2 regions of the Pseudoalteromonas sp. SR44-2 genome follow, and region 2 is predicted to be linked to the other one. Evidence: riboswitches for the same ligand, from Rfam matches in the RefSeq annotation. Region 2 holds a riboswitch; the other holds the start of a gene.
The links. A riboswitch is a leader RNA that binds a small molecule or an ion and turns the genes downstream of it on or off. The one in region 2 is predicted to bind cobalamin.

Region 1: it holds a riboswitch for cobalamin, as region 2 does, so the genes downstream of both, H5115_RS16225 (ABC transporter ATP-binding protein) here and H5115_RS03910 (TonB-dependent receptor domain-containing protein) in region 2, are expected to answer to the same signal.

What each region holds. Positions count from the first base shown of each region.
Region 1 covers NZ_JACJDW010000031.1:1,478-17,665, forward strand. Annotated here, with positions in the region: gene H5115_RS16160 (DUF4153 domain-containing protein) at 1-1,586, opposite strand, end outside; gene H5115_RS16165 (tRNA1(Val) (adenine(37)-N6)-methyltransferase) at 1,647-2,345, opposite strand; gene srmB (ATP-dependent RNA helicase SrmB) at 2,421-3,647, shown strand; gene H5115_RS16175 (BON domain-containing protein) at 3,921-4,241, shown strand; gene H5115_RS16180 (mechanosensitive ion channel family protein) at 4,817-5,773, opposite strand; gene yaaA (peroxide stress protein YaaA) at 5,894-6,673, opposite strand; gene tal (transaldolase) at 6,899-7,849, shown strand; gene H5115_RS16195 (DUF3545 family protein) at 8,073-8,261, shown strand; gene ung (uracil-DNA glycosylase) at 8,349-9,011, opposite strand; gene H5115_RS16205 (cobalamin-binding protein) at 9,008-9,868, opposite strand; gene cobO (cob(I)yrinic acid a,c-diamide adenosyltransferase) at 9,868-10,467, opposite strand; gene H5115_RS16215 (cobyric acid synthase) at 10,460-11,944, opposite strand; gene H5115_RS16220 (iron ABC transporter permease) at 11,949-12,953, opposite strand; gene H5115_RS16225 (ABC transporter ATP-binding protein) at 12,955-13,767, opposite strand; cobalamin riboswitch at 13,931-14,055, opposite strand; gene H5115_RS16230 (porin) at 14,126-15,058, opposite strand; gene H5115_RS16235 (LysR family transcriptional regulator) at 15,225-16,097, opposite strand.
Region 2 covers NZ_JACJDW010000004.1:107,724-123,911, reverse strand. Annotated here, with positions in the region: gene H5115_RS03930 (DUF2982 domain-containing protein) at 1-686, opposite strand, end outside; gene H5115_RS03925 (efflux RND transporter periplasmic adaptor subunit) at 933-1,985, shown strand; gene H5115_RS03920 (efflux RND transporter permease subunit) at 1,989-5,087, shown strand; gene msrA (peptide-methionine (S)-S-oxide reductase MsrA) at 5,173-5,709, shown strand; gene H5115_RS03910 (TonB-dependent receptor domain-containing protein) at 5,800-7,626, opposite strand; cobalamin riboswitch at 7,663-7,847, opposite strand; gene H5115_RS20160 (hypothetical protein) at 8,183-8,464, opposite strand; gene H5115_RS20155 (hypothetical protein) at 8,548-8,694, opposite strand; gene H5115_RS03900 (YajQ family cyclic di-GMP-binding protein) at 8,883-9,365, opposite strand; gene H5115_RS03895 (VanZ family protein) at 9,518-9,871, shown strand; gene H5115_RS03890 (ketopantoate reductase family protein) at 9,864-10,766, shown strand; gene thiI (tRNA uracil 4-sulfurtransferase ThiI) at 10,792-12,249, opposite strand; gene H5115_RS03880 (TetR/AcrR family transcriptional regulator) at 12,347-13,000, opposite strand; gene coaD (pantetheine-phosphate adenylyltransferase) at 13,199-13,690, shown strand; gene H5115_RS03870 (hypothetical protein) at 13,726-14,232, opposite strand; gene H5115_RS03865 (hypothetical protein) at 14,336-14,848, opposite strand; gene H5115_RS03860 (hypothetical protein) at 15,854-16,188, opposite strand, start outside.

The DNA of each region.
Region 1 (16,188 bases), on a different contig from region 2:
ATATACCTTGAGCGCCACTTACCCATGTCGAATAACCAGAAATATGCGGATATATTTTCATTACTTTCGTCAATCACTATAAAATCGAGTTCATCATCTTTGTTTAAATCCATGCCAATGAAATAGTAAGTATGTTCTTTTAAAGAGTTACGATCGTAAAAATGTTGTTCAGAAAATACTGCCTCTATTAAACCTTGAGGTATTAGCGCTTGTGATGGCCAAAATACACTGCGCTCAATAAAATCATCGACTGTGTGTTCAAGCGTTAAAGCAAACTCATTATTTACATACATCCTATCGATGATAGCGTATTGCTCTGGGTGACTCGTTTCAATTTTCTGTTTTAATAACTGCATAGCTAAATAACCTTGGCGACCTAAGCTGTGCTCAAAATAGTAATAGTCAAACTTTTCTATTGTTACTTTATTTGCATTTAAACGCGCTATTTGGCTGTTTGTAGATAAGCTTTGAAAATTTAATAAAGGGGAGTTAACAGCAAGCATACTAACGAGCACCACCCACCCCATCACAATATTTATTTTGCTAAGCGGCTCTAGCCAATTGTCTCGCTTTGTTATAATTCCAACAAGATAACTAAACGAAAAACACGCCAATAAAAACCAAATTAAAATGCCCCAACAACGATCTACTGTTAGCCCATGCTGCTCTACCCGTAAGTAAATTCCATAGGCAGAAATAACACTATAAACTGGAAGTAACGCAACGCTTATAAAAACGAGTCGGTGCAAGAGCATGTGATAAGGGCGAACTGATGAGTCATCTTTATAAACAGTGTTAACAAAAAACAACGTGAGCACCTGCAGCCACATTACTAATAAACTGCCACTTCCGGTCTCCCATAATTTATTGAGTCCGGTAAAAGGAAGTGTTGCTAAAAAACCGAGAGAAATAACTGATAAAACAGGCAATAAAAACTTAATTAAAGTTTGTAGTAAAAAAGCGATATTATCTTCAATGTTCAAAAGCTTTCTAAATATGACACTCGCAAAGGCAAATGCGAGCGTTAAGGTTGGGATCCAAAACCATTCATTTCTTAGTAGCTCAGAGAAAAATTCTATATCTAAAATATCAAATAAAGCCGCACCTAAATTTAGAATTCCCCAAAAAATAAGTACAAACAGCCAACATTCTCCAAATATTATAAAATTACGCCAAGAGAGCTTAAATAAACGACTGTAACTAATATTTTCTGAGCTACCAAATTGTTGTATGTACATAAGGCCTTTAAAGCCAGCTATTAAACTAGTAAAAATAAAAACTGACATTAAAGTGTTATTACTTACGTACTCTTGAGGCTCTTGCTGAAAGCCAACATACGCCCCCAATAAAGATAACAACAAGGAAAAAGGAAGGATTAAAAGCAACGACGTTTTTATATTATTTTTATTAACGGTCATTAGCATTAATAAAGGAAAGCTCATAGAAAATGTAATAAGTGAGACTAACCATGTAGGGCTTGTTGCTGGCCACACATTATTTTCTATACTGCTATACAAAAGGGTAAGAGCAATAGCCTGTAATACGGCAAGTATAATTATAAAAGATTTTGGTAACTGACTATCCATATCTGTTCTCAACAATGGTTTTAGTCAGTTTGCGTTATTCGTTCCTATTTTACAATTGCTTCACATTTTCAAATAAAATGCTTTGCACAGAGCTATATAATCAGCGGTGTAGGTATTATCTAAGTTTCTAATACACAGGGTTGATGATTCTAAATCGCTTTTTACGTAGCTAAATGTCATTAAACTGCGGCTAATCTCTTTATTGGCCGTGGCTTTTACTTGGCAATGAGCATTTAAATAAAGCCCATTTTGAGTAGCAAGCTCTATAAATAATGCGCCTTCAACGCTTGGGAGTATTAAGCTAAAGCGAGAGCGGCTATGGCTTAAGCGTTTAAAGGCATTTATTAACTCTTTAAAACTTAAGCCGTCGGTATGGCGTGCGGTATTACGTGCAGCATTATCGCCTTTTAAACTGTGATTAAAATACGGTGGATTAGAGATAACAACATCAAATTTAACTTCACTACTAAAGCTTTGAATAGTTTGGTGCTTAATACTTATTGTTGGCCACGGACTATTAGCTACATTTTGTAATGCTTGGGTATAGGCGCTTTCGTCAATTTCTACCGCAGTTATATCAAGCTCATTACTGCGCTGCTTACACATTAATGCTAGTAAGCCGGTGCCTGTGCCTATATCAAGTAATGACTTTGCACCGCTTAAATTAGCCCATGCGCCAAGCAAAATGCCATCGGTAGAAACTTTCATTGCACAGTGGTCGTGTTCAACTTTAAATTGTTTAAATACAAAACCAGACATTTTTTCACCTTTTCATTCACCAAGCGCAGCATAGCGCGTATAATCAGGGTAATTGTCCCTTATTTTAGACACTCTATGCAATTTTCTGAATTTGATCTTGATAACAAGCTACTCGATGCCATTAATAAAATGGGCTACGAGACGCCAACCAGCATTCAACAACAAGCTATTCCTGAAGCACTACAGGGGCGCGATATTTTAGCATCTGCGCCTACTGGTACAGGTAAAACAGCGGCATTTTTAATTCCGGCTATTCAGTACTTACTGGATTTCCCACGTCGTGATCCTGGTTTTGCGCGCGTCCTCGTTATGACCCCGACTCGTGAGTTGGCTTATCAAATTCATGAACAATGTGAACTGCTAGCTAAACGCACACACCTAAAAATTGGTGTAGTAACAGGCGGTATTAACTACGGCACGCATAAAGAAATTTTCGAAAAAAATAACGATATTTTAATCGCCACACCAGGTCGATTAATGGAATACCTAGAAACCGAAAACTTTCATGCTGAACACGTAGAAATGCTTATTATCGATGAAGCAGATCGCATGTTAGACATGGGTTTCAAAAAAGAAATGAGCCGTATTTGTGACGAAGCTAAAAATCGTCGCCAATGTTTTTTATTCTCAGCAACACTCGAAGGTGACAGCGTAGAAAGGTTTGCTGAAAAAACATTAAACGACCCTGCACTGCTTGAAGCTGATTCGTCACGTAAAGAAAAAGCTAAAATTCACCAGTGGGTACATTTAGCCGATGACTATCATCACAAACTAGAGCTTTTAGTAAATACCTTAAATGGTCCAGACGTGACTAAAGCAATTGTGTTTGTTAAAACCCGTGAGCGTTTAGAAACACTGATTGGCGAGCTAACCAATAATGGCGTTAAAGCAGCTTGGTTACGCGGCGAAATGCCACAAGACAAACGTATGAAAGCCATGGAAAACTTCCACAGTGGCAAAACACGTATCTTAATTGCTACCGACGTAGCTGCACGTGGTATTGACGTATCTGACATTAGCCACGTTATTAACTTTGATATGCCGCGCACTGCCGACGTATACGTACACCGTATTGGTCGTACTGGCCGTGCTGGTAAAAAAGGGATTGCAATATCATTAGTTGAAGCACACGACATTGGTATTTTGTATAAAGTAGAGCGCTACGTTGAACAAAAACTAAAACGCCGTGTAATTAAAGGTGTTGAGCCACAGCATAAAGAAGCTAAGCCTCCGGCTAAAAAGCGTAAAGATCCAGTAAAAATGAAAGCCAAGAAAAAGGCCAAGGTTAAAAAGAAAAAGTAACCTAACATATTTTTATTCTAAGCCGACTTTTGTCGGCTTTTTTAATGCAAGCCTTACAGGCTCTGGTGTTTGTACCTGTTACATATGTAACCCAAGCATGTAACTCATACTCATTTAAATGTAATTTTTGCCCACCTTAATTCCCACTTAATAAAATTACCTTATATTTCATAGCGTTAATATTGGCACCGAAATTGTAACTACAAAGATAACCTAGCCGATGGAATTTCCATTTTGTGGCTGCACTATTCACCGTAATGTAAGGATTAAGTTATGAACCGCTTCAAGTTAACTATCGCTTTAGTATCATTTTGTTGTTTATTTTTATTAGCTTGCGCTACAAAGGTAAGTGCAGCAACCAACATGGCCGTAGTAAGCAGTGTAGCCACTCAACCTAACCTACAACAAACTATCACCAATACCCTACGAACTAACCCTAACCTGGCGTTAAGTGATATTCGTGTGCAGGTAAAAAATGGTGAAGTAGATTTATACGGTGAAGCACAAACTGGTTTTCAGCGCGCACTAGCTCAAAAGTTTTTAGAAAATATAGATGGGGTTAAAATCATTCGTAACAAAATTAGCGTTATTTAATACGCACCACAAAACCTATTTGTATAACTAATTCATAAGCGCGGCTTGTTACTCCAACACAAGCTGCGCTTTTTTATATTCTTTTTAAGGCAAGTTTTACAGCTGTGAAAAAGATAAAATAAAGCCTAAGCAATACGATTATTCCTCACCCTAAAGCGATAGCTCACACTTATACTTTAGAAGATAGATTTAGAATTGATGCTAGCGTGTTTGTCTTTGCTCTTTTAACCCTTAAGTTAACCCAATTGATACTGAAAAAGCTTACACACATTCTTTAGCCGACCTAACTGGCTTAAAAAAGATGATTTATTTAGTTATTGAAATAGATGAGAGCGTTATTTCAGAGTGTGCGGCAAGGCAGTAAAAAAATCGTTGGGTAAACACTACTTTTACTTGTTAATACTCCCATGGCCAAACGCAACTAATCAGAATTGATATTCAATAAACACAAAACTAGGTATTTAAACTTTTAGCTAATAATCCGTTTATAAAAAAAGCGCATTTTTACTCTGTAAAAATGCGCTATTGGTAAGTAACTATTTCCCAATGCTTTTGCCTAATGAGTTTTAACTAAATTACTCACTTTGGCTAGAGTCAGCACCGTCGCTACTGTCTTTATTGGATGACTGCTGGCTTATTTTATCGCTTATCATGGCATCAAGTTTTTCACCCCCTTTAATGCCAAAGTCGAGCGTACGAATTGGGAAAGGAATACTAATATCAGCTTCGTCTAATGCTTGCTTAACGGCAACAACACCTTTGTGGCGTACCGTCATAAAGTCAGGCTCGCCTGGGTATTTAATCCAAAACCACACCAGTAAGTTAATACTGCTGTCGCCAAAACCTTCGGCGTATACGGCGGTTTCGTCTTTGCGTATTACAAAGTCAAATTCGTTAATTTTATCGACTATAACGTCTTTTGCTTTTTCTATGTCGTCACCGTACGAAATGCCCACTGGCACTTCTATGCGCCTAACACCTAAAGTGGTGTAATTTTTGAGTATATTTCTAAATAAGACTTTGTTTGGCACCAGTATTAATTGCCCGTAAAAGCTCTCTATTAGTGTGTTACGTAGGTTTATAGAATGTATTGAACCAAACACATCATCGGTTTCTATTACGTCACCTGTTTTAAATGGCTTACGTACACCCATTGCTATACCTGCAATTAGGTTTTCGGTCATGTCTTGAAACGCAAAACCAATGGCTAAACCCACAATACCCGCACCAGCAAGTAACGAAGTAACAGTGCCTTTTAAGCCAACAAAATCGAGCGCTATAAATAAACCTATGCACAACACAATAACTTTAAATATTGACGCCATTAAATCGGCAATTTGCGTTGAATCGAGAGAGCGGCGCAACACGTTTTTCATCAGCTTGCCAGCAAAGCGCGCCAATATTGAAAATACTATGGCAATTACAATTGCCACTATAAAATTAGGGATATGGCTGATAACAACATCAAACCACCCTCCGAGCTTTTCCTCTATTAGTTTTTCGGCTTCGCCAACTGACGGAATACTGATCATTTTGTTTGCACCTATTTAATTAATAATCTCATTAATATTAGATATAGTTGCAAATATAACGCCAGTATCAAAAAAGCCATGCAATGCATGGCTTTTCAATTGTTTATTTAAGCTTATGAGCTAATTTTGTTCGTCACGCATAAATACCGGCTCAAGCTCTTTAACTGTTGCCTCAGGGCTAAAGTAATAACCCGCCACAGTAAACTCTTTAAGCTGACTTAATTGCGTTACTTTATTTTCGATAATGTAGCGCGCCATCATGCCGCGTGCTTTTTTAGCGTAAAAGCTAATTACCTTGTATTGACCGTTTTTACAGTCTTTAAAGTGTGGGGTAATAATTTGTGCATTCAATGCTTTTTTATCTACCGCTTTAAAGTATTCGTTTGAAGCAAGGTTAACTAAGTATTGCGCGTCTTGTGCTTTTAATACTTCGTTTAGTTTGTTCGCTATTACGCTGCCCCAAAACTCGTATAAGTTTTTGCCACGCGAGTTTTCAAGCTTGGTGCCCATTTCAAGACGGTAAGCTTGCATTAAATCAAGTGGTTTTAATAAGCCGTATAAGCCAGAAAGGATACGTAAATGGTTTTGTGCGTAATCAAGCTCGCTAGCTTTAAGCGTGCTTGCATCTAAACCGCCGTATACATCGCCATTAAAGGCAAGCACTGCTTGTTTAGCATTACTTTGTGTAAACGGCTGTGCCCACTCACTAAAGCGTGCTGCGTTAAGCCCAGATAGCTTATCGCTAATTTTCATTAAACTGCCAATTTGCGCTGGTGTTAGTTCACGGCATACTTTCATGAGCTCTTCGCTGTGCTCTAGTAATTCAGGCTGAGTGAACTTGTCTGTTGCGGGTGGCGTTTCGTAATCAAGATTTTTTGCAGGTGAAATAACAGTGATCATAGTTAGCTATTGACTTGTAATTTATTTAGTGTCAATTTCAACATTAAATGAAACGAAAAGCACGTTTTGTTTAAATAAATCCTCTCTTAATGACCCATGCATTGCCGTTTTTCTATTGATAAGGACATAAGACCTATCAAGCATTGTCACACTGTTGCAGTATGGATTGTATATATTAAGAGTGATTAGATTTTTCTTTTAACTTGCTTGGAATGAGGAAAGCAAATGACTTCAGCTCTACAAAGGCTAAAACAACATTCATCTATCGTAGCCGACACTGGTGATATTGAAGCTATTAAAAAGCATCAACCAGAAGATGCAACTACAAACCCGTCGCTTTTATTAAAAGCGAGCGAGATTGAAGCATATAAGCCTTACCTAGATAAAGCTTGGAGCTATGCAAAAGAAACCGAGCAAGAGCCAGCTAAACAACTTGAACTAGCATGTGATTACTTTGCTGTGTTACTTGGTAAAGAAATTAGTGAGATTGTACCTGGTTATATTTCTACTGAAGTAGATGCACGCCTTTCGTTTAATACGCAAGCGACTATTGATAAAGCACATACTCTACTTAGCCTTTACGAAAAAGAAGGTGTAAGCAAAGATAAAATTTTAATCAAAGTAGCGTCTACGTGGGAAGGTATTAAAGCCGCTGAGCAACTAGAAAAAGAAGGTACTAAATGTAACCTTACTTTATTATTTAGCGATGCCCAAGCTCGCGCATGTGCCGATGCAAACGTATTTCTAATTTCGCCATTTGTAGGGCGTATTTTAGATTGGCACGTTGCTAACGGTATGGAAAAACCAACCGATCCGCTACAAGATCCAGGTGTTCAGTCTGTACGCAGCATTTTTGAATTTTACAAACGCCATGACTACAAAACAGTTGTGATGGGTGCAAGTTTCCGTAATACAGGCGAAATTATTGCTCTTACTGGTTGCGACAAGCTAACAATTAGCCCTAATCTTTTAGAAGATTTAGGTAACCTTGAAGGCGCACAGGAATACTTGCTAGAAACAGATATTCCTAAAGAGCCAAAACCAGAGCCACTTACAGAAGCACAGTTCCGTTGGTTACATAACCAAGATGCTATGGCTACTGAAAAACTAGCTGAAGGCATTCGCTCTTTTGCTGATGCACAAGAACAACTAGAGGCGCGCTTTAAAGCAATGTAATTTGCTATAATCGTGTTTTAAAAACGTCGCAATAGCGGCGTTTTTTTATACCTAAAATACGCTACCTCTGTATATAATCTTCATATCGACTTCATATAATCCTCGTATAAACCTTCATCAATTAATCACACTTATGCAACATAACTGTCACTTTTTTATTCTATTTTAACTAGGCCTGTGGTATAGGTATTCTTGAGGTCAATAAAATCAATAGGAGAAGTTCATGGATAGCCTAAACGATATATTAGAGATATTAGAAGGACCAGATACAACAAGGAAAACCTCTCAGAAAAATAAAAAAAGAAAATGGCGTGAAATAGAAGCAATAAAAGACAAACAGCGCCTACGTAAAGAACTACAAGAACTAGACTACTTTACAGACAGTATTGCAATTGAAGAGCTCGACTTTTAATTCAATACGCCCCAACTAAACAAAAAGGCTTCCGATATATGGAAGCCTTTTTTAATGGTTTAAACAATTTGAGTTCTTTGGAATAAATTAGATTTGCCAGTTAATTGGCTTATCTTTTTGGGCTTGCAATAACTCATTCGTTTGTGAGAAATGCTTACAACCAAAAAAGCCTCTATGCGCTGAAAGTGGCGATGGGTGCGGCCCCTTTAAAACATGATGGCGAGCGCTATCTATGCCTTTACCTTTTTTTTGTGCATGTGCACCCCATAAAATAAATACCACACCTTCGCAGTGCTTATTAATATGGGCAATTACATTATCGGTAAATTGCTCCCACCCTAAATGCTTATGTGAATGCGCTTGCCCTTGCTCAACGGTCAATACTGTATTGAGTAAAAACACGCCCTGATCTGCCCAGCTTTGCAGGTAACCATGCTCAGGAATAATAAACCCGCTGATGTCGACAGCTAACTCTTTGTACATATTTTTAAGCGACGGCGGCAGCTTTTTTACATCAGGCAACACCGAAAAACACAAGCCATGCGCTTGTCCTTCTCCGTGGTATGGGTCTTGTCCTAAAATTACAACGCGGATGTCATTAAGTGCTGTGGCATCAAAAGCACTAAAAACTTGAGCTTCAGGCGGGTAAACAGCAACACCTTCATTGCGACGATTAGCCACATACTCTAACGTTTGCTGCATGTAAGTTTGTTGTAATTCACTTTCTAAAAATGTAGCCCAATTGCTCATTGTGTACTCTTAATCTGTTTACGTGATGCGTCTATTTTATCACACATATCCGCGAGTCCATCTAGCATGCGCGGGGTAAAACGATGTAATAAATCGGCATTTACGCTAATAAATTGATCATTTTTAACTGCTGGTACTTCTGGCCACTTTTGCCAATTAACAACCGGCTGTGGTGTTTTTGATTTTTCATCAGGGATAATAATAACTTGTGGCTTAGTAACAATGACATTTTCGATACTAATTTGCGGGTAATCTGTAACGCTCTGTGCAAATACATTACTTACATGGCATGTTTCAATCAGTTGGCTTATCCACGTATTTTTACTTACTGTCATCATGGGCTCAGCCCATAACTGATAAAATCCGGTAATATTTTTTTTATCTTGCTGGCTTTTAACAATCGCGTTTAGTTTTTGTGTAAATGCATTTGCCGCTTGTTGGCTTTGCTCAATATTCCCTGTAAATTCACCAAAAGTAAGTAACTCGTCGGCTACACCAGCGATTGTGGTGGGATTACTCAAATACACTTTTATACCTAAACGCTCTATTTGGGCTAAATCTTCGCTTTGGTTTCCGCTTTTCCACGCAATAACTAAGTCGGGTTTAAGCGCCAATACTTTTTCAAGCGAGATGCCGTAATAACCCCCTATGCGCTCAATACTTTGGGCTTCACTTGGGTAGTCGGCGTAATCAACCGTGCCCACAATATTATCGCCCGCCCCGATGGCAAATAGGTTTTCGACTATATGTGGTGCAAGCGCGATTATTCGCAGTTTTTTAGAATCATTAGCCTGCTCTGCAAGTGCACTGCCCGATACACTAAAAAGCAGCACCCCAATAAAAAACGCTTTAAACATTAGTAATCAAAGCCTTCTAGCGCTTTTATGCCTGAGTCGAATGCGTGTTTTACATTACGCACTTCACTTACTGTGTCGGCAAGGTCGGTTAAAGTACGATGCGCTGCACGCCCTGTAATAATAACTGACTGCATTGGTGGGCGGTTATTAAGGGCTGTTACTACTTCATCTAAATCAACGTAGCCGTATGTCACCATATACGTAAGCTCATCTAGTAATACTAAATCAATACTGCTATCTGCAAGCATACGTTTTGACTCTTGCCATGTTGCTTGGGCGGCTGCGGTATCGGCTTCTTTATTTTGCGTATCCCAGGTAAAACCGGTGTTCATTACAACAAACTCAACGCCTGCACCTTGTAATAAATTACGCTCGCCACATTCCCATGTACCTTTAATATATTGGCAAACGGCTGCTTTTTTACCATGCCCTACGCAGCGTGCTACAACGCCAAAACCCGAGGTTGATTTACCTTTACCATTGCCGGTAATTACCTGAAAAATACCTTTTACGTCTTGTGCTGCAGCAACACGTGCATCCACTTGTGCTTTTACTTTTTGTTGGCGCTGCTTGTGCTTATCGTTGTTTTGTTCAGTCATTATTGTGTCCTTCATAAATCGAGATAATTTGCTGTATGTTTAAATGCGTTTCGCACATGGTTGCTAATCGTTCTAACTGCTGCTCGCGATGAGTGGCAATACTAATTGGGTTAATTGAGGCGCTTGGTTTTACCCATTTTAAAATTTGCGATGTAGCATCGGCTTCATCAAATAAGCCATGTAAATAAGTGCCCGCAATGGCGTTATCATCGCTAATAAAGCCATCGAACATAAAACCATGTGGGTGGCTTTTATCAAAGGTTAAAAATGGCTTATTAAGCGCTGCACCTTGGCTAATCCCTGCATGTATTTCGTAACCACTACAGGGTGTTGATTGGTTATTTAAAAGCAGTGTAGCGGTTATTTTAGTTAATACTTTTTGTGTTGTTAGCGTGGTTTCAAAATCGCACAGAGCAAGCCCATTTACTTGCTTTAATGATGACTCAATACCCTCGGGATCGTTGAGCGTATTGCCCAGCATTTGCATGCCGCCACAAATGCCAAGTACTTTACCACCATAGCGTAAGTGGCGTTTAATTTGAGTGTCCCAGCCTTCATTTTTCAAAAAGGTTAAATCGCCCAGCACGTTTTTACTGCCTGGGAGAATTATCAGATCAACGTCTGGGATCGTTTGCGTATGGCGCACATAATTTATATTAATGTTTGGATGCAAACGCAGTGCATCAAAATCGGTGTGGTTACTAATGTGGGGAACAAGTAGCACTGCAATATTAATTGTGGCGTTGGTTACATTATTATCAATTGCGACGGCGTCTTCGGCATCAAGCGCAAGATCGTGCAAATAAGGTAATACGCCAAGTACGGGTTTGTTTGTGTATTCTTCAAGCCAATCAAGCCCGCCTTGCAGCAAACCTATATCGCCTCTAAAGCGGTTTATAACAAAGCCTTTTACGCGCGCCTGTTCTGACTCGCTTAACAACGCAAGCGTACCTACCAAATGTGCAAACACACCACCTTTATCAATATCGGCAATAATAATGACAGGGCAATCTACCTCTTCGGCGTAACCCATATTGGCAATATCGTTTTCACGCAGGTTTATTTCAGCAGGGCTCCCCGCTCCTTCAACAAGGAGTAATTCAAAGCGTTTAGCTAAGCGGTTATGTGAGGTAATTACTGCATCCATCGCTACTTTTTTATAGTCATGATATTTGCCAGCTTCCATATTACTAATGGCTTTTCCGTGAATAATCACTTGTGCGCCCGTGTCGCTATTAGGCTTAAGTAATATAGGATTAAAGTCTATTTCGGGCTCTACTTTAGCTGCTATTGCTTGCAAAGCTTGCGCACGACCAATTTCGCCGCCATCTTTTGTTACTGCGCTATTAAGTGCCATATTTTGTGGTTTAAAAGGCGCAACCTTTACCCCTCGCTTAGCAAACACCCTGCAAAGGGCAGCAACTAAAGTGCTTTTACCAGCATCTGATGTAGTGCCTTGCACCATTAAGGTTTTCATGGAATTACACCCTTCGCTTTCTAAAAAACAATAAACTTAGAAAGAACACGCTACCAATAGCTGCAGTAATAACACCTACAGGCAGTTCTTGGTTTTTCAGCAATGAGCGCGAAAGTACATCAACCCACACCATAAATGTACCGCCCACCAAGCTGGTTACCAGTAAGCCAGCGATGGTGCCTTGGGATATAAAAAAGCGCACAATATGCGGCACCATTAATCCGACAAACCCAATACCACCACACATAGCCACCAGCACAGCGGTAATTAATGAGCTTAAAACCAGCATAAGTATTCTAAAGCGCTGGACTCTAACACCTAATGTAATTGCGCTTTCATCGCCCAGTAACATAGCATTTAGCTGCCTTCTAAAGCTCAGCATTACAAACGTACACAATGTAATTACCAATAAAGGCAACCAAAGCGTAGCCCACTGCGCACGCGAAAAGCTGCCCAGTGTCCAAAATAAAATAGCGGCTACCGCCTGAGGGTCGCTCCAATAAAGCAACAAGCTGGTAAATGCACTAAATAAAAACGACAGAGCAACACCAGCTAATAACATTGATTCTACCTGTGCACTTTGCTGCCTACCTGCAATAAGTATTAATAAACTCATGGCGAGTAAGCTACCCAGCAATGCTGCTGCCGATAACATAAAACCTGCGCTAATACCTGCTAATGCCATAAGTAACACCACGCCAAATGAGGCACCCGACGATATACCAAATAAGTAAGGATCGGCTAAAGGGTTACGCGTTACCGTTTGTAAAATAAGCCCCGCAATTGCTAAGCCAGAGCCTGCTAAAAAGGCGAGTAATGTGCGTGGCATTCTTAGTTCAAAAATAATACGCGTATTAAAAGACGCATCATTTGAGAGCAAAAAACTATTAAGTACGTCTTGAAGTGAGGTCTCTGCTGCGCCAAAACTAAGTGCTGCAAATAAGCTAAATAAAGCAGCTGCAGCACTGATAAATAGCGCAAGTGATTGGCGAGTATTAACTGCGCTCATATTATTCGTAACCATAAAAGTAAGTGATATGAGGGATGCTATTTCCCGACTTCGATATTTGCGGGTGGTTATTTACTTGGGCGCAAACACCAAAAACGTCGCCTAGCATGTTTTCGGTTAATACCTCACTTGGCGTGCCTGTATGTGTAATTTCACCTTTTTTAATAACCACTAGTTCATCGCACATTGCAGAGGCTAGGTTTAAATCATGAAACGATGCAAACACCGTTACACCCAACGATTTAGCAAGTTCCATTACCTGTATTTGGTATTTAACATCTAAATGGCTAGTTGGTTCGTCCATTATTAACAGTTGAGGTTGCTGGACTATGGCGCGGGCTATCAAGGCACGTTGCTTTTCACCGCCTGAGAGCGATTCAAAGCTTTGATCGCTATGATCTGCCAACCCTACGGTATTGATAGCTTGAATAATTGTTTGTTTATCAATGTTAGTTATTGAGCTAAATACCGATTTATGAGGCGTTAGCCCAAGCGCAATAACATCAAATACGCTTAAGTTAAATTGCGACGGGGTTTCTTGAAGTACCACAGCGACTTGCTTTGCATAATTTTCACTTTTAAGTTGCCAAATATCGTGATTATTAAAAGTAATTTGCCCTGATGTTGGCCGGTTAAAACGGTATAAACAACGCAGCAAACTCGACTTACCCGCCCCATTTGGGCCAATTAAACCAACAAATTTACCTGGCGATATTTGCAAATTAATATCATTTAAAATGCTTTTATTGGCAATCCCCCACGAAACATTTTTAACGTTAAGTAAAGGCGTGTTTAGCGCTGATTTAGTGTGCAACAGTGAGTCCTTGGTAGGCGTGAACTCACTAACAATACAGCTAACAATAACTAGTGTATTAATAAAAAATGAGTAAACCCGCTCGTTAAAAAATTATACCAATCTATTTAGATATAGAACCTATTAAGCGATAAATTTAATTCGTTAAATTGTTCAAATATTTATGCTGATTGGTATTGCTCATTTGTATCTGACTTAAAGCGTTGTACTAATTACAGTTACGGGAATAGTTGAGGACTCGCACCTCATTCCAAATGAAGCTCTATTATGGGCGGCTAAGTAAATAATTTAAAGCAAAAAAACCGCACTCAAAAGAGCGCGGTTAAAAAGGGAGTGTTTAAACTAATTTAGCGAATAGTTAAAACTTGTATTCCATACCTAAGCCTACGTAGTCTTGGTCAACGTTGTTGTCCATATCGAAGCTTGAGTAAAAGCCAAATACTTTAATGTTTTTATTTAATTTGTGATCAAGACCAACTGATATTGCTGACTTATCGTCGCTGTCGTCAAAATCCATGTCTTGGTATTGCACTTTAAATGTGTTGTTACCCATGCTGTAAGCTGCATTTAATAGGTAACCATCCGCTTCTGCGCTGCCGTCAACTTTTTCTTGTGTTTGGTACATTGCACCTAACTTAAATTTTTCAACTTTACCTTGGATTGATGCACGTACTACATCGTAGCCATTTACTTCACTATCGGCTGCGATAGAGGCGTATACTGCGCTCTTTTTAAGTGCCACGTCGCCGTAAGTAACCGCCATTGAGTAACCGTTATCAGCGTCTACATCATCTTCAGCTACAAAAGTAGCAAGTACTTTAAAACCTTCGTATGAGTTTGATGAATAACTAACAGTATTCCCTAAACGGTTTTCACCTTTAAATACATTTTTAATATCGCCTTCAAGGTCGTTAAACAAGTCTAACTTACCTTGAGATTGTTTAAGCGCAGTATCGTTACGACCAATAACCACTTGGCCAAACGCACCTTTTAAACCAACGTATTGGTTACGCGCAGAAATATTGTCGTCGTTATCGCCTTTTGAATCAGCATCAGACACATCAACTTGAAACTCAAACTTATATACCGCTTCTAAACTATCATTTATTTTTTCAGAACCTTTAACACCAAGACGAGATGCATTACTTTTTATCTCAGTAAAAGATCCTTCGCCGTCATCAGATGATTGCACTGTTACATTCGCTTTACCGTAAATGTCTACATCGGCAAGTGCATTGAAAGATAAACCACTTAATAGTGCTAAGCATAAGCTCGATTTTACAAATTTCATGTTATTTCCTTGGATAATCACAAAAGACTAATTTTTAAAACTGCTGCATTTTGTCACCGCTAAATGACAGTAATATTACAACGGAAATATTAATGTCTTTTTTTATTAATAAAAATGCATTAAATTTGAAATCAAAATAACATGAAAGCCTAATAAACGGCCGAACTTACTTACTTTTCTTTAATGACAAGCTTGGGGTCATTTGCGATAGTAAATTAACTAAGGTTTCTATTAACTCTTTTTGCTCGTTGTCTCTGTGATACGCTATAAACACGTCTCGCGAGGTATTTTCTACATCTTTAACATGAAACAGTTCACCTTTTTCTAAATGCCCTTCTACCAATACTTGAGGTATAAATGCACTGCCGCCACATTGCAGTATTAAATCAAGTGCAATACGTCCTGTGCTGGTTCTAAAATAAGGCGGTGTTTTACCGGTAAACTGACGCGCATGCCAAAGTGAGAAAGTAGTTCCCCAATCAACATATACATACTGATTATCAAAAAAGTTTTCGTTCGTTGCAGTGTCGTATCCGCTTACGGGAATGATTGGCAACTCACAGATTCGCTCTACCACTAGCTCGTCTACTTTTGGTGGATCAAACAATATTGCCAAATCAAGCGTGCGTTCTAATAACAGCCGAGTGCTTTCTTGTTGAGCTTTAACTTCTGCGACTAATGACACGCCCGGCATCGCCGATACAATATTTGTTATACCAAACTGTAAAAAAGCATCCCAAATATTAGGCGTTCCTGCTAAGCTAATTTGCTTATGCATATTATCGGCAAGCGCAACATCCACTTTGGCGCGTTGCATGCCCGTAATAATCATTTGTGCATGGGGTAATAAGCGCTCGCCAGGTGCTGTAAGTTGAATGTTATTACGCTGGCGAATAAACAAATTAACACCAAGCCCTTGCTCTAATTGGCGAATTCTAAAGCTCACTGCAGACTGCGTAATATAAAGGTTTTCGGCCGCTTTACCAAAGTGACGCGTACGCACTACCTCAACGAATGTTTTTAATAAATCGATATCCAATTTTTTATCCTCACGATAAAAATAATTTGTTTAATAAATTGCCAAACTTGCATCATACTTCAGCTAATTACTAAGGTATGAGGATAAAGCT
Region 2 (16,188 bases):
GCTATAAACTGACTAGGCTCGCGCTTCCACTTATTTAAGTTAGCACTAAATGCCCAAATATCTCTATCTAACACGCTGGCAGGCAATAATAAATCGTAACCTGTTAGCTGCTGAAGGTGCTTAGTTCTATTAGCAAACATGGCTATAAGCCCAGTATAGCTTATCCCTTTATGGGATGTGTAATGCGTATCTTCTATTAACCATTCTGATGGGCAATTGCCATTTTTGCAATGTTTTTGAACAACTTGCATAAATAAATTACGCTGCTCTATTAATAATTTCCCTGCAATTCTAGGCGCTATGCTTGATAAAAAGTCGTCTATATCATTTACCTTAACGCCAACCGCATTTAATTCTAAATAGTCAAAGCCATCTTCTACTTTGGGTATTCCACTGTGATGAAAGTTACTATGAGGCATACACCAAGCTCCGTACTTGTGGCAATAAACGAGCTCAGATTCGCTCAATATAAGGCTATGGTATGGTTCTTGAGATTTTAAAAATCCAATAAAAATAGCCACAAGGCACAAGCTCACTAAAAATATTTCAAGTATGCTAATCTCACCCGGCCTCAGTAAATTAAATAACATAATAAAGACTAAGCCTATAGCACCTACAACAATCGCCTCAATTGCGTTTCGCGCGCCCTGTGCCCGAAACTTAATGACATTGTCAGATTTATCCATATCGGTAAAACACCATATAAAAAACAAACATAATAATGCCCCAAATTATGACCTTTCTTGTTGTTATACATAAGTTACAGCTAGTTTTAAATTTCATACATTACCGCTTTTTCCTCAACAAAATAGGAACAATGAATAAATCTTATTTACTTTTACGCTTAACGCACAAATTTATGAGATACATAACCGTCTTTTCACGGTCTTATTTCGTACAATACTTACAATTCATTTTCAGGTATGAAATCAATGTACTCAAGACAATCAGGTAAAGCACTTTTTCCATTTATTATTACGTTACTTCTAATATTTAGCGTTTATTTATATTTACCCGCTAGCCACGGCGAACAAGCCGATTCATCACAAATGTCTACCGAAGTAACGGCTCATACTGTTACCTCTGAGGAAAACGCAGTGATGATAGAGGCCATCGGTAGTGCACGTGCAAACCAAGCTATTTATATAAAAAGTGCGCAAAACGATTATGTCACAGATATATATTTTAAAGATGGCGACTTAGTCAGTAAAGGACAAAAATTAGTACAGTTACAAAGCCAACAAGAGCAACTCGCAGTTAAAGAACTCGGTATTAACTTACGTGAGGAAAAACGCCAGTTAGATCGCCTTACCGAACTTTCACGCTCGCAATCAACGGCAAAGTCATTACTTGAAGAACAATTATCTCGTGTTGATGCCACTGAAGCTCAACTAGAAAGCGCTAAAACAAAGTTAAATGAAATGACTATTACCGCGCCATTTTCAGGCCTGTTAGGTAAGCGTGAAATATCAGTTGGTGCCTACGTAAGCAACACAACAATAATCACCACACTTGATGATATTAGTATTATTAAAGTTGACTTTAAAGTACCTGAAAAATATTTAGCACAATTAAACATAGGTATGAAAGTACTTACCCAAAACGATGCCTACCCAGGGCAGACATTTAACGGCAAGGTAACGCATATTAGCTCGCGTATTGATTCGGTAACACGCAGTGTTGAAGTAACTGCAAGTTTTGCTAATAAATCAGGATTACTTCGCCCTGGTATGTTACTAAATACAGCACTTGAGCTAAGCAGTAACCAAGCTTTAATGGTGCCAGAAAAAGCAGTTATCCCTTTACAAGACAAACACTTTGTTTTTCAAATTCAAGACGGAGTAGCCAATAAGGTTGAAGTGCATGTTGCTGGCAGAAATAATGGCTGGGTTGCTATCGATGAAGGTTTAAATGATGGCGAGCAAATTGTTACTGAAGGGCTAATAAAAATTCGCTCTGGTAGTAAAGTAAGCGTAAAGGGGTAATACGTGAAAATTACTGATACTAGCGTTAAACGCCCCGTTTTTGCCATAGTAATTAATTTGCTGCTTCTTACTTTTGGTCTGGTTGCATTTACTATGCTACCACTTCGTGAGTACCCTGATATTGAAACGCCAATAGTAAATATCAGCACTGAATACACAGGTGCTTCTGCCGAAATTATAGAAACCAAAATAACGCAAATAATAGAAAACCGTATTTCGGGTATTGAAGGTATTAAAAGTATTAACTCATCAAGTCGTAATGGGCGTTCAAACATTACCATTGAGTTTGATATTAACCGCGACATAGATGCTGCATCTAACGATGTACGTGAACGTGTAGCACGTGCACTTGATAGCTTGCCCGATCAGGTACGCCCACCAGAAGTGTCTAAATCAAATAGTGATGAAAGCCCAATCGCCTGGTTTGTATTAAACAGCGAAACAATGGACTCGTTACAGCTCTCTGATTACGCGCAGCGTTTTATTGTTGACCGCTTAGCCGTAGTAGATGGTGTATCTAATGTACGTATTGGTGGTGAGCGCCAATACGCTATGAAAATTTGGCTAAACCGCCAAGCAATGGCTGCACGCGGTATTACCTCAAGCGATATTGAAAATACACTGCGTACAGAAAACGTTGAATTACCTGCCGGCGAAATAGAATCAATAGATCGCGACTTTACCGTGCGTACCGCACGAAGTTATAAAGATCAGCGCGATTTTAAAAACCTTGTTATTAAACGTGGTGAAGAAGGTTATTTAGTGCGTTTAGGTGAAGTTGCCGACGTAAAATTAGAAGCTGCCGATGACGAAAGCTTATTTCGTGGTAACGGGCGCAACATGATTGGCCTAGGAATTGTAAAACAAGCTAAAGCAAACACGCTTACCGTAGTAGATAACGCACGCAGCGAACTTGAAAAAATCAAACGTAACCTACCTGAAGGCACAACAATTCAAGACAGCTACGATTCGTCTGTATTTATTAAAGAATCAATTAGTGAAGTTTACAGCACACTTGCCATCTCTATGGGTTTAGTCGTACTCGTTATATTTTTGTTTTTAGGCAATATACGAGCAACGCTTATTCCTGCGGTTACCGTACCGGTCGCACTTGTTGGTAGCTTTATGTTTTTATTAGCAATGGGCTACTCAATCAACTTACTAACTTTACTTGCCTTAGTACTGGCTATTGGTTTAGTAGTAGATGATGCCATTGTAATGCTTGAAAACATTCACCGTCGTATTGAACTGGGTGAGCCGCCATTACTAGCTGCATATAGAGGTGCGCGTGAAGTTGGTTTTGCCATAGTAGCAACCACGCTTGTACTAATATCGGTGTTTGTGCCATTGGTGTTTATGGATGGCCGTATAGGGGCATTATTTACTGAGTTTGCAATGGCGGTGAGTGCTGCCGTATTTTTCTCAAGTGTTACAGCGCTTACTCTTGCACCAGCCCTGTGTTCTAAAGTACTTAAAGTATCAGACAAACCAAATAAATTTAGCCAATGGATGGACCGCCAGTTTACTAAAATTGAAGTAAGTTACCGTAATTCGCTCTCCACTAACATAACCCGTAAATGGGGCTTAATGGTGAGCTTATTATTAGCGGGCTTTGTAAGTTACTCGTTGTTTTTACAAGTTCCCTCTGAGCTAACGCCAAAAGAAGACCGTGGCACGTTCTTTATTATGATGAGCGGCCCTGAGGGCGCAAGTTACGAAAATAACGCCGCTAATATGGCTAAAATTGAAGAACGCTTAATGCCTTACTCGCAAGCAGGTGAGCTAAGTCGCGTACTTGTTCGAGTACCTGGCTGGGGTGGCAGCGGCGGTGTTGCTATTGTTGGTATGGCCGATTGGGATAAGCGCAAACGCTCAACATGGGAAGTAATGGACGAAATAAGCGGTAAAATGCAAGAAGTTACCGATGTTCGTGCATTTGCCATTATGCGCCGTGGTATTGGCGGTGGTGGTTCATCTCGCCCTATTGAGTTTGTATTGCAAGGTAATGATTATGCACAACTTGCCGATTGGCGTGACCGTATAATTAAGCGTGCTGAACAAAACCCAGGTTTAGTAAGAATCGATCATGATTATAAAGAAACCTTCCCGCAGTTTTTAGTCAGCATAGATAAAAACAAGGCCGCTGATTTAGGCGTTTCTGTATCTGATGTAGGCCGTACACTTGAAACAATGCTTGGCCAGCGCCGTGTTACAACCTTTATTGACCGTGGTGAAGAATACGATGTAATTTTAAAAGGGACTAAAGAAGACTTTACTAACCCTACTGACATTTCAAATATATATCTTAAATCACGAAGCGGTGAACTAGTCCCACTTGATAGCCTTATCAGCTTAAAAGAAGAAGCAACCGCATCGCGCTTAAACCGATACAACCGTATGCGCGCAATTACATTAAGCGCCAACTTAGCCGACGGTTATACGCTTGAGCAAGCGCTTAACTTTTTAAACGAAGTAGCCGCGCAAGAAAACGATATAGATGGCGCCGTAGATTACAAAGGCGAATCGCAACTTTATTACGAAGGCGCATCAGCGATGACCTACGTATTTATACTTGCACTCACTGTTACCTTTTTAGTACTGGCAGCGCAGTTTGAAAGCTTTATGCATCCGTTCGTCATTATGCTTACCGTACCACTTGGTTTAATGGGCGCTATGTTCGGACTTTGGGCTACAGGACTTACCTTAAATATTTACAGCCAAATAGGTATTGTCATGCTCATAGGGTTAAGTGCTAAAAACGGTATTTTGATTGTAGAATTTACTAACCAACTGCGCGATAAAGGCGTTGAATTTAGTGAAGCTATTTTGCAAGCAGCAACTCAGCGTTTGCGCCCTATTATTATGACCTCGCTGACTACGGTTATGAGTTCGGTACCTTTAGTACTTGCTTCAGGTCCGGGCGCTGAAAGCCGTATGGTGATAGGTGTAGTCGTGTTTACTGGGGTTATTGTATCGACCCTACTAACTCTTTTTGTTGTACCTGCTGCATATTATGCACTTGCACGTAACACTCAATCACCTGAATTTTTACAGCAAAAATTAGACAAACAAGCCGCTGAAAAACCTTTCGAAGAGATCTAGCCTCTTAATTGCGCCGTAACCTTGTTGTTGCGGCGCATACAATTTATGCTCGCCTTTAAACCCCATATACATTTTAGGAATACTTATGAGCTCAACAACGCAAGTAGCAACATTTGGTGGCGGCTGTTTTTGGTGTATAGATGCTGCATTTAGACGTGTAAATGGCGTACTAACCGTAAGCTCTGGCTACACCGGCGGTGAAACAAATAACCCAACATATGATTCTGTATGCTCAGGCACAACCGGTCACGCTGAGGTTGTTAAAATTGAATTTGACGCGACTGTAGTTAGCTTTGAAACACTGCTAGCAATGTTTTTCACACTGCATGATGCAACACAATTGAATCGCCAAGGTAACGATATAGGCACACAATATAGAAGTGTGGTTTACTATCACGATGAAGCTCAACTTAAGCAAACCAACGAAGTGATAGCTCAACTGCAAAGCCATGTCGCTGAGCCAATTGTGACAGAAGTCAGCCCTGCTACTACGTATTACCCAGCAGAGCATTATCACCAAGATTACTATAACGAAAACCCACAGCAGGGTTACTGTAGTATTTTAATAGCACCTAAGTTACACAAGTTTGAAACCGTATTTAAAGAGTTCTTAGCTGACTAGCTAATTTGAGCAGTTAAATTGATTAGTTAAACTTAGCTAAACATTAAAAAGCCCGACATAAGTCGGGCTTTTTAATATTAATAAATACCGTTAAAACTGGTAGCTTGCGCCTGCAAAAAAGCGACGCTCTGGCGTGTTGTAGTAATACACTTCACCCGTTGTAAAATCAGTGTTTGAATCAACAGCGTTATATTCTTTATCAAATAAGTTTTCTACACGAAGTGAAACTTCAATATGTTCATTTACTTGATAATTACCCGCTAGGTTCCAGAGTGTATAAGAGCCTAAGCGCGTCACAGCACCTTGTCGGTCGCTACGGTATTGCATGTCTAAGCTTGCGTCAAAAGCACCAAACTGTTTTGCAAGTTCCCAGTTAAAAGTACGTTTAGCAACATTACGCAACTCTGCGCCCGTTTCTTCGTCTTCAGCGCTTAAGTAAGCAAAGTTAAGGTTGCTATCAAAACCAAAAAACTGCTGAGATAAGCTAAATTCAACCCCTTCGTAGCGTGCTTCATCGATATTAGCCAATGCAAAGTTTGCATCGTAATCAATCTTATCTTCTATATTGTTTCTAAATATTGCAATATCAACTTGCGCGATATCAAAATCCACACTCAAACCTAACTCACGGTTTACTGATTTTTCAGGTTGTAAATCAGGGTTACCATAAAGTGGATAATATAAATCGTTAAATGTAGGAGCTTTAAAGCCAGTACTTTGGCTTATACGAAATGTTGCATCTTCAGATAAATGATAACCTGCAGCGGCGGTATACGTTGTTTCATCGCCAAATTGCTCGTCATCATCTTGGCGAACAGTTAAATTAGCCAGTACTTTATCTGCATCGTAGTAAGCACCTACAAACACAGCAAGTACATCGCGGCTGTCTTCAACAAATAGTTGCGAACTATGCGACACATCATCGTTGTACCAATTAACACCACCACTAATGTTAAGTTCATTGGATAACAGGTACTGGCCGTTATAATCAATTTGTGTGCGTTTAGTTATAAATGTACTTGTTGTTGGCCCAACTGAAAAATCAACATAAGTGTTATCTGAATCATCTGTTGAAAGCGCTAAATCAATACTATGCGTTTGGTTAGTGTAGTTTTTACTCCAACCTGCAGAAAGTTGATAGTTTTTAAAATCATCTCGTTCAATCGTACTGCCTGCTGGGCTAAAGCGACTGTCGTAATCTGCATAGCCTTCACTGTATTGGCCTAATAACTTAAAGTCGCCGTAATGTGCATCGGTGTAGTTAACTTTAAAACCAAGGTTTTTATTTTCATAGCCATCTTCATCAGGTGCTACGCCTTGCAGTACATCAAAGTTATCTGTTTTTTCAAAGCCTGCGTTAAATGCTGCTGTTATATCATCTGATTTTACAGAGCCTGCAACTTGATAATTTTGATAAGAGTCAGAACCAAATGTAGCGCTTAGGGATAAGTTATCTGACTCACGCGTAATAATATTAATAACACCAGCGAGTGCATCAGATCCATAAACAGCCGCGCGAGAGCCTTTAATAATTTCTATGCGTTCAATACTATTTAAAGGGACATTATTTAATGCTTTTTGACCAAGTGTTGCTGAGCCTGTACGTACACCGTCAATTAAAATCAACGTATCGCCAGAGCCCGTACCACGAAGTGACACACCTGTATTTTGACCAAAACCACCGTTTGGATTAACTTGAAAACCCACTCGCGTGCTTAAAAGTGTAGGTAAATCGCGTACGTTACTAGCTTCTATTTCAGCACGTTCAATAACATTTACACTCGCTAAAACGTCGTTAATTGATTGCTCAAACTTATTAGCTGTAACGGTTATTTTTTCAATTGATTGCTCTGCACCAGACACAGAAAATGAAAGCGCAGCAGAAATTGCAACGCCTAGAGTTGTTTTGTTTAACATGAGATCCCCTACCTTTGCCCACCGCAAAGATTTAAGTAAGTAAGATTGCATCAAGGCCGGTCTCCGGACTCAGTAAGCACATAAAAACATGCAATACTCTACCGTTGCGGGGGCAGTGTTGGGCTTGTAGTCATCATGAAAACGCACCAACTTCCCGATTATCCTGCTAAAAAAATCATTACATGAAGTGGCTAGCAAGCACCTTGAAAATATGCCGTCATTGTGAGCATTTTGTTTACAAATGTCAATGGACGTCTATATAGCTAAAAGCTATTTCAGTTCAGTGCTGTATTATTATAGCTTGAAGGAATACCGTACTTATCAAGTAGCTTCTGAAGTTGCATTTGTGTAGTAGGTAAATTTAATATTTCATCCATTTTGTGACTAGATATTTTATTTGATTGTGAGTTAATCAAAAAATGTGTTTCATACACTGCATCTGGTATGTCACTCTTAAATAGTAAATCCATATTTAAGATATTCTGCCTTTTAAAATACTGATAAGCAATGCTGTTTAAAACCCCGACTTCAGCGCGCCTTAATAGCAGCATTTTAACTACATTGATTCATCAATTGTTAGGCTTACCTGGTGCTCTTCTCTCAAGTATTCGGCATTTGTATTAAATCCTGCAAATTGATACGAGTACCCTAAAACCCCAACTTTGGTTAATTTGTCCAGATTGTCAAAATAAGTTTGTTCTGATGCATTCTCTTTGAGTGTATAAAGCTCGTTTTTGGTGATGGTATAAAATTCAGTTTTTTCAATATTTTTCTGCGTTGTTTTTGGCAACCATTGCATTGCCATTAAAAATAAAACGTCGAAGTTATTTTTTTTCAACAGACAAAGTAAGCCTTTTTACAGGTAAAGAAATAAGTATAAAGTTAAATTCCTCCTGTGCGTCGTTTAAAATATTAATAAACTCAGGAGCAAAGCCCTGCTTTTTTTTGCGCGTTAATAATCGGAAAGTAGCCATCTTCGACCAATACATCAATATCAACTGGCTTTGATAAGCTTGGCTTGGTAAATATAAGCAAAACAAATAACAGAAATAATTGATGGGGTCTCATTTTAATACCTTCTAGAGTGAAATTTTTATTATATTCAATTAAATATAATAGCTTAAATATCAAAAAATGGATTAATACATGCAGAACTACGAGAGGATAAGGAGGGAAAGTTGTAAAAAATTAAGTAGCTTTAATCTGTCTGCAAATACAGACAAATTAAAGCTCTTTTATTAAAAACAGTTTATAAATTAGTCGCGAAAGTTTTTAAACTGAAAAGGCTGACCTAAATCGGCACTGCGTACTACCTGCATTGCTTCTTGAAGATCGTCACGCTTTTTACCTGTCACACGCACTTCTTCGCCTTGAATAGCGGCTTGTACTTTAACTTTTGAATCTTTAATGGCTTTAACCACTTTTTTGGCCATGTCTTTTTCGATACCTTGCTTTAACCCAACGTTACGAAATACATTTTTTCCTGCACGGCTAATATCTTGAAGTTCTAAACTAGCTACATCCATACCGCGCTTTGAAATTTTTCCCGCTAAAATATCGAACAACTGCATAACTTGAGAGTCAGCTTCTGCTTTAAGCTTAATTGTTTTATCGTTTAGCTCAATAGATGCATCAACGCCTCTAAAATCAAAGCGAGTCTCTAGTTCACGGTTTGCGTTATCAACCGCATTTTTAGCTTCGTTCATTTCTACTTCAGATACAATATCAAATGAAGGCATTAGTATACTCCTAACTATTTAATCTTAATTTTATGTGGCAATTATAACGCTAAAATTATAAATCTTTACATTTTTCTGCATCTTGTTCAGGTGCGATACTAAATTAGTTTGATATACTTGCGCCTCTTTTTTAAGCGATTTTAGGATTTGTCGTGACAAGGCGTGTTTATCAAGCAGTTTTTTTAATCAGCATAGTGGCTTTCACCTTTTTATTTGCCAAAGAAATAAAAGGTGGCGTTGTAAATTTATTTCCTCATGTTGATAAAGTTGCCCATTTTGGGATTTTTTTTATATTAGCCATAATAATGGACAAGGCTTTTAAGCTTCCTTTATATGCTCAAATACTCTTATTAGCAGGCTATGGCGCCTCGATAGAAATAATGCAAGACGCACTTCCTTATAGGCAAGCATCACTTGGTGATTTTTTTGCTGATTTTGCAGGTGCTGCAAGCTACTTTTTGCTTAGAGTAATTTTTACATCTCGAAAAAAGAACCCACATGGCTAATATTTTAATCGTTGGCGATGGCGCTATTGGCTTATTGCTGAGCCACTTTTTGAGCGCATCGCATAATGTCAGTGTTTTAACTCGTAAAACCCCAACAAACACCCGCTTTTACAGCAGAGCTAAGGGTGCATCAAAAAAAATTGACGCACAATTTATTTCATTAAATCAGCTAGATAAAGCAACTGAATTTGATGTAATTTTATTTACCGTTAAAGCTTTTCAAGTGCTTGATGCGTTTTCTCAAATAAAGCCATTTTTACCGACACATTGCTCTGTTGTACTTTCGCATAATGGAATGGGCAACGTTGATGAGATAAATAACCAGCTAAACACTCATCAAGCACTCTACTTTTTAACGACAAGCATAGCGGGCTTTAAATCAAACCAATATATTGTGCAACACACAGGTGAAGGACAAAGCGTTATTGGTGGCTGTAATGAGCTTGCACTTCAAAATAGCGCGCCAATAGCTGATATTTTTAAAGTAATACCCAACCTAAAGTTTACTAATAACATTCAGCAGCTTCGTTTTGAAAAGCTACTCGTCAATATTGCCATTAACCCATTAAGCGCTTTAAGTAATGTAAAAAATGGTGAATTACGTGCACCTAAGTACAATACAATAATTTTTAATGCACTCACTGAAGCGTGTAATATTGCAAAGGCTCAAGGGCTTAATATTCCATTAATTAAAGCTCTCAATACCGCTTATAAAATAATGGAATTAACCGCAAATAATTACTCATCAATGCAGCAAGATATAGCTCACAATAGAGAAACCGAAATATCAGCTATATGTGGCTATATTAGCCAACAAGGTAAACTTCACAGTATTCCAACGCCTTACAACGATGAGTTGTTAGTCAAAATTCAGGCAAAAAAAAGCGTGGTATAAACCACGCTTATATAAGCTTTTAACTTTACGGGCGATAAACTTTTACAGTTTCGAAGCCCTGTTCGTGCAGCATAAGTGCCTGTAGTTGGCTCATTACGCCTCTGTCACAATATAAATAGTAGTCAGTGTCTTTTGGTAAATCACCAAACTTAGTAGCCAAACGGAAGAATGGTAAATGCACCACCTCAACACCATCGATTGCAAGCGGTGCAGCTTCTTCTTCTTCAGGTGAGCGAATATCAATAACTACAGAGCCTGCAGGTAAATCAGCAACCGACTCAGCCTCTTTTAGCTCTTGCTTTGCTTCTACGTCAATATCGCGTACATCCATTATGCGCGCGTTATTTACTACGGTATCTAGCACATCAAAATCGAACTTTTCTTCTTCGGCTTCTATTACTTCAATTTTGGCTTTAACTGTCGGTTTTTTAGAAATAACACCACAATATTCAGGCATCGTTTCAGCCATTTCAGCTGTACCAATTTGGCGAGCAAGATTAATAATTTCTTGTTTATCATTTTGAATTAGCGGGCGTAAAATAAGCGTTTCAGTAACGCGGTCAATCACGCTTAAGTTTGCTAATGTTTGACTAGATACTTGGCCAATACTTTCACCTGTGACAAGCGCCTGAATGTTTAACTTTTCAGCCACTACACTTCCTGCTCGCATCATCATACGTTTAAGTACAACACCCATTTGGCTGTTTTCAACGTTTTCTAGAATTTCAGCAACAACAGGTTCAAAATCAACTGTTATAAATTTCACTTTATGTGTTGAGCTGTATTTTTTCCATAAAAAATAGCTCGCTTGCTTAACACCAATCTCGTGCGCTGCGCCACCTAGATTAAAGAATAAAAAGTGCGTACGTGCGCCTTTACGAATCATTTGGTAACTTGCTACGCCAGAGTCAAAACCACCCGACATAAGCGAAAGCACGTCTTCTTGCGTTGGTAGTGGAAAGCCCGCCATACCAAAATGCGTTTGCGAAACAATGTAAGCTTTATCGTCTTTTACTTCTAAGCGTATTGTTACTTCTGGACGGCTAAGCTTAACGCTTGCGCCTTCAATATGTTGATTTAGCCCACCACCAACATAACGCTCTAAATCAGTCGAGGTAAAGTCGTGTTGGCCTATACGCTTAGCACGCACACAAAAAGTTTTACCCACAATTGTGTGACCCACTAACGCTATTGTTTTTTGATAGATATCATCGAGAGTTTCAAATTGCGTTTCAGTTACTTCAATAAACTGAACGATACCAGGTATGCGTTTAAGGCTGTCGATAAAATCAAGGCGAACTTGTGCATCTTCAAGCTTTGTAACAACTGAAATATTATCCCAGTTATTTCTTACTTGTACTTTTTCGTCAAGACGTCGCAATACAATTTTAATGTTATTTTCTAACACTTTAGTAAAGCGTTTACGGACCGAACGGCTTTTGATGGCTATTTCAGGATGTAGTTTGACGATAAATTTAAGCATAGTTCACTCTTAGACTGCGGGAATTCGCGCTCCCAGGCATTTGGCGCGCGATTATAGCAAAAAATTCAGCGTCTAGGAAACAGCCAAAAGGCAACGGCTAAACAACAGTTGGGGCCTGTTGTGCTAATTCGGTGTATTTTTCGCGTAGCAGGTTCATTTTATCAATGCTTTTATCGGTACTGTACGCTCTAAATAATGTAAGTACTTTTAAAATACCATGATATATATCTTGCTCAGCAAGGGTACCGCTTGGCCTACGAGCCTTAATATAAGGCGTCCAAAAGCTAACAGTCAACTTTAGTGTATGGGCCAAATCAATCACATCTTGCTCATCAATAGCAATCATTTCACTATCGCGAAGACCTAGAATAATTTTACGAACTTGCTCTAATAACTCCAACTGAAAATCAATGTAAGCTTGTTTTAGCTCAGTGTCTCTGGCGAGTATATCGCCAAGATTGTCGTAAAAAAAATGGTAACGCCACATCAATTCAAATAACGAATCTAAATAAGCCGTTAAATGATTAAATGCATCATCATCTTTATTAATAGGTTTAAAGTGAGTATTTAAATGATCGCGATACAGCGCAAAAATATGACGGATAATGTCTTCTTTATTTTTAAAATGATAATAAAGATTACCCGGGCTCATCCCTAAGTTTGATGCAATATGATTTGTCGTTATTGCACGCTCACCATTTTCGTTAAACAACAAAATACTGGTGTGTATTATTTTATCCTTGGTATTCATATGCTAATACTCAAATTATCTATAGGCTACATTACACTCAAAAGAGGTAAACAGTATAAACAAATATGAATCATTAAAACACTCAAACCTTGGACTGACCTGTTCAAAGAAAGTAAGTGTTTATATGCTTTATTAGCTAGGCTGCTTTGTGGCATAAACACTGTTAAACTAGCGCTAAAATCATAAATAGTGAACATTATGAAAGTTATTGCAATTTACCCGGGCACCTTTGATCCACTAACCAATGGTCATACAGATCTTATTCAACGTGCAGCTAAAATGTTTGATACTGTATTAGTTGCGGTTGCGAACAACCCAAGTAAAAAACCCTGTTTTAACCTTGAAGAACGTGTTGAACTTGCAAACTCTATTTTAAGTCACTTAGATAATGTTAAGGTCATTGGTTTTTCTGGCTTATTGGCTGACCTTGCGCGCGATCACAATGCTAATGTGCTTATTCGTGGTATTAGGGCTGTATCTGATTTTGACTATGAATTTCAATTAGCTAACATGAACCGCCGCCTGAATCCTGATTTAGAAAGTGTATTTTTAACACCCGCAGAGCGAAATTCATTTATTTCATCAACGCTTGTTAAAGAAGTAGCACGTCACAATGGTGATGTAAGCGAGTTTGTAGACCCTGTAATTGTCAAAGCGCTAAAAACTAAATTGGGCTGTGGTGCCAGTTAATAATAAATAAGGCCTGTTAGCACTGAAATCCATTACTAATAGGCCCTTTTATTAAACACTTTATTTAGCTTTCCTTCTAACCAAGCAAGTTTTAAAACATCTTTACCTATAAAGAAAACTAAAACCATGGTCAAATCTGTAAAATTTATACCTACTATGTACACCCACCAGAACCACCAAAATTCATAATGGTGCATAACATCATTATCTATATACATTGCAAAAAATAATAAAGTGTTTATACCTAAACCAAATAATAAATAAATGTATACACCGCTAATTTTTATAAAAAAACCAGATAAAATAATAACAAATAGAGTAATACTATCGAATAAGAAAAAATCGAAGTAAGTTATCGAATCCATATCAATAAAAATACTAGAAGAGTAAGAAAGTGCCATGATGAAAGATAGCCAAACAATGCTTTTATCTGCGTTATTTATAGAGCTTACTAAAGAATATAGAAAAGCCATCAAAAAGCCCCACTGTACAAAAGCACCTATATAAAAAGAGATATTTGTATTTAAAAGTAGCTCAATCATCTCATCCCAACACTATATAAACCGTTATTGTACCGCTTAACATATAACGGCAACATAAAAAAATGCACAAAATCACTCTTCTTTTAAGTTGAGCTTTACTGCCTCAGCGATCTAAACTTAACCTTCTAAAACACCTTAAAAGCTTGTTTAAGCCTAAAACATCCTTATTGATGATTAATACCAATGCCATTGTAAAGTCGACAAAATACATCACGAATGTGTAAATTGTCCAAAACCACCAATAGTAAAGAGTACCAACGATTACAATGTCGTAATGCATACCCAGGAATAGACACGCATTAATAAATAGACCAACAATTACATAGACAAAAGCAATGGGGACAGGATTTTTACATACAGCTCGCCAAAGTAATAACGTACCTATGGTAGCAAAATCAAAATAAAAGTAATTTAAGTGAGGAGTCGAAGTTCGAGGATCCATAAAAAGACTTGAAGTATAAGAAACCAGCATAATGAATGATAACTGTAGCTGGCTTTTATCTGCCTTATTTATACTTGCCGATAGATTATATAAAAATGAAATTAAAAAGAACCAAGTAAATAATAGCCCTATATTATCGCCTAAATCGACAAGACTCCAGAGTAGGTCAGCCATCAACTGTCCTTTTCAAACTAGTAATCAAACCATTTCTAAATTTCATCAAGTATAAAAAATCTTTGTTTATAAAAAATATAGCTACCATTATATAATCCGCAGCGTTGACCCCTATCGTGTAAGCATTCCAAAGCCACCAGTAGCTTGTATTATTTGATATATAGATGTTGTAATGCATGAGAAAGTGTAGAGCTGAGTTTATAGCTAAACCAGTGATAATATATAGATAGGTAATACCATCATGCCAGAGCCGCCTAAGGGAAATTATAACTAGGAGAGTTAAAATATCGGAAAACAAAAAATCTAGACAAGTTACCGTATCCATATTTGTAAATATACTAAACGAATATGAAACACTCATAACCAAAGACAAATACACTCTTTCTTTATTAGGCTTATTAATCGAATGAGCAAGGGAGTACAAAAAGGCCATAAGGAATCCCCATTGTACAAAGGCACCTATGTACAATGACACTGTTGGACTAACCAAAAGTTCACTCATTTTTACGACTTTTTTAAGTTTAATTTGAAGGCTTTTAAATGTAGCATCTGTATAATGTTCCTATTGAGTACTAATGAAAGCATCATTAGAGTATCTATAGAGTTAACCCCTATCGAATAAAAACTCCAATACCACCAAGGCTCAATATTATATAGAACGTATAGGTCATAATGCATTATGAGGGTGAGTACAGCGTTTGTTGTAAGCGAAATAATGATAAAATCAAAAGCTTTCGAACATTTGAGTACTTTAAGATACTTTAAAATAAACAGAGCTAAAATTGTAATAAAATCGTAGAGCGCCCAATTTAAATATAAACTTTCTAATAAGTTTATGTAACCACTAGAAATATATGAGCAGAGCATAAGCGCAGATAAATAGACAGGAGATTTATTCTCTTTATTTATACTGGATGCTAAGCAGTATAAGAAGGCCATTAAAAAGCCCCATTGAGAGAAAGCTTCTACATAATCCATTAGGGCTTCAGTAACGTACATTTTAAACTAGGTTACTTTATGGATATCGTTTGACTTGAAGTAGTTGAGAGTTTTATTTTTTAATTTATGAAGACCGAGAAAGTCTCTATCAACAATTAACGCGACAACCATTGTTAAGTCTATTACATTTACACTATAAAGATAAATATCCCATAGAATCCAAGGCTCTTGATTACCATAAATATAAACATCTAAATGCATAAATAACACAAGAATCATATTTATGGAAAGACCTGTAACTAAATATAAGAGAGAAGTACTAGAACGCTTTACTACACTATAAGCAATTATTAAACTAGCAATAGTAATAGCATCATGTATAGCCCAATCAAAATAAGTTG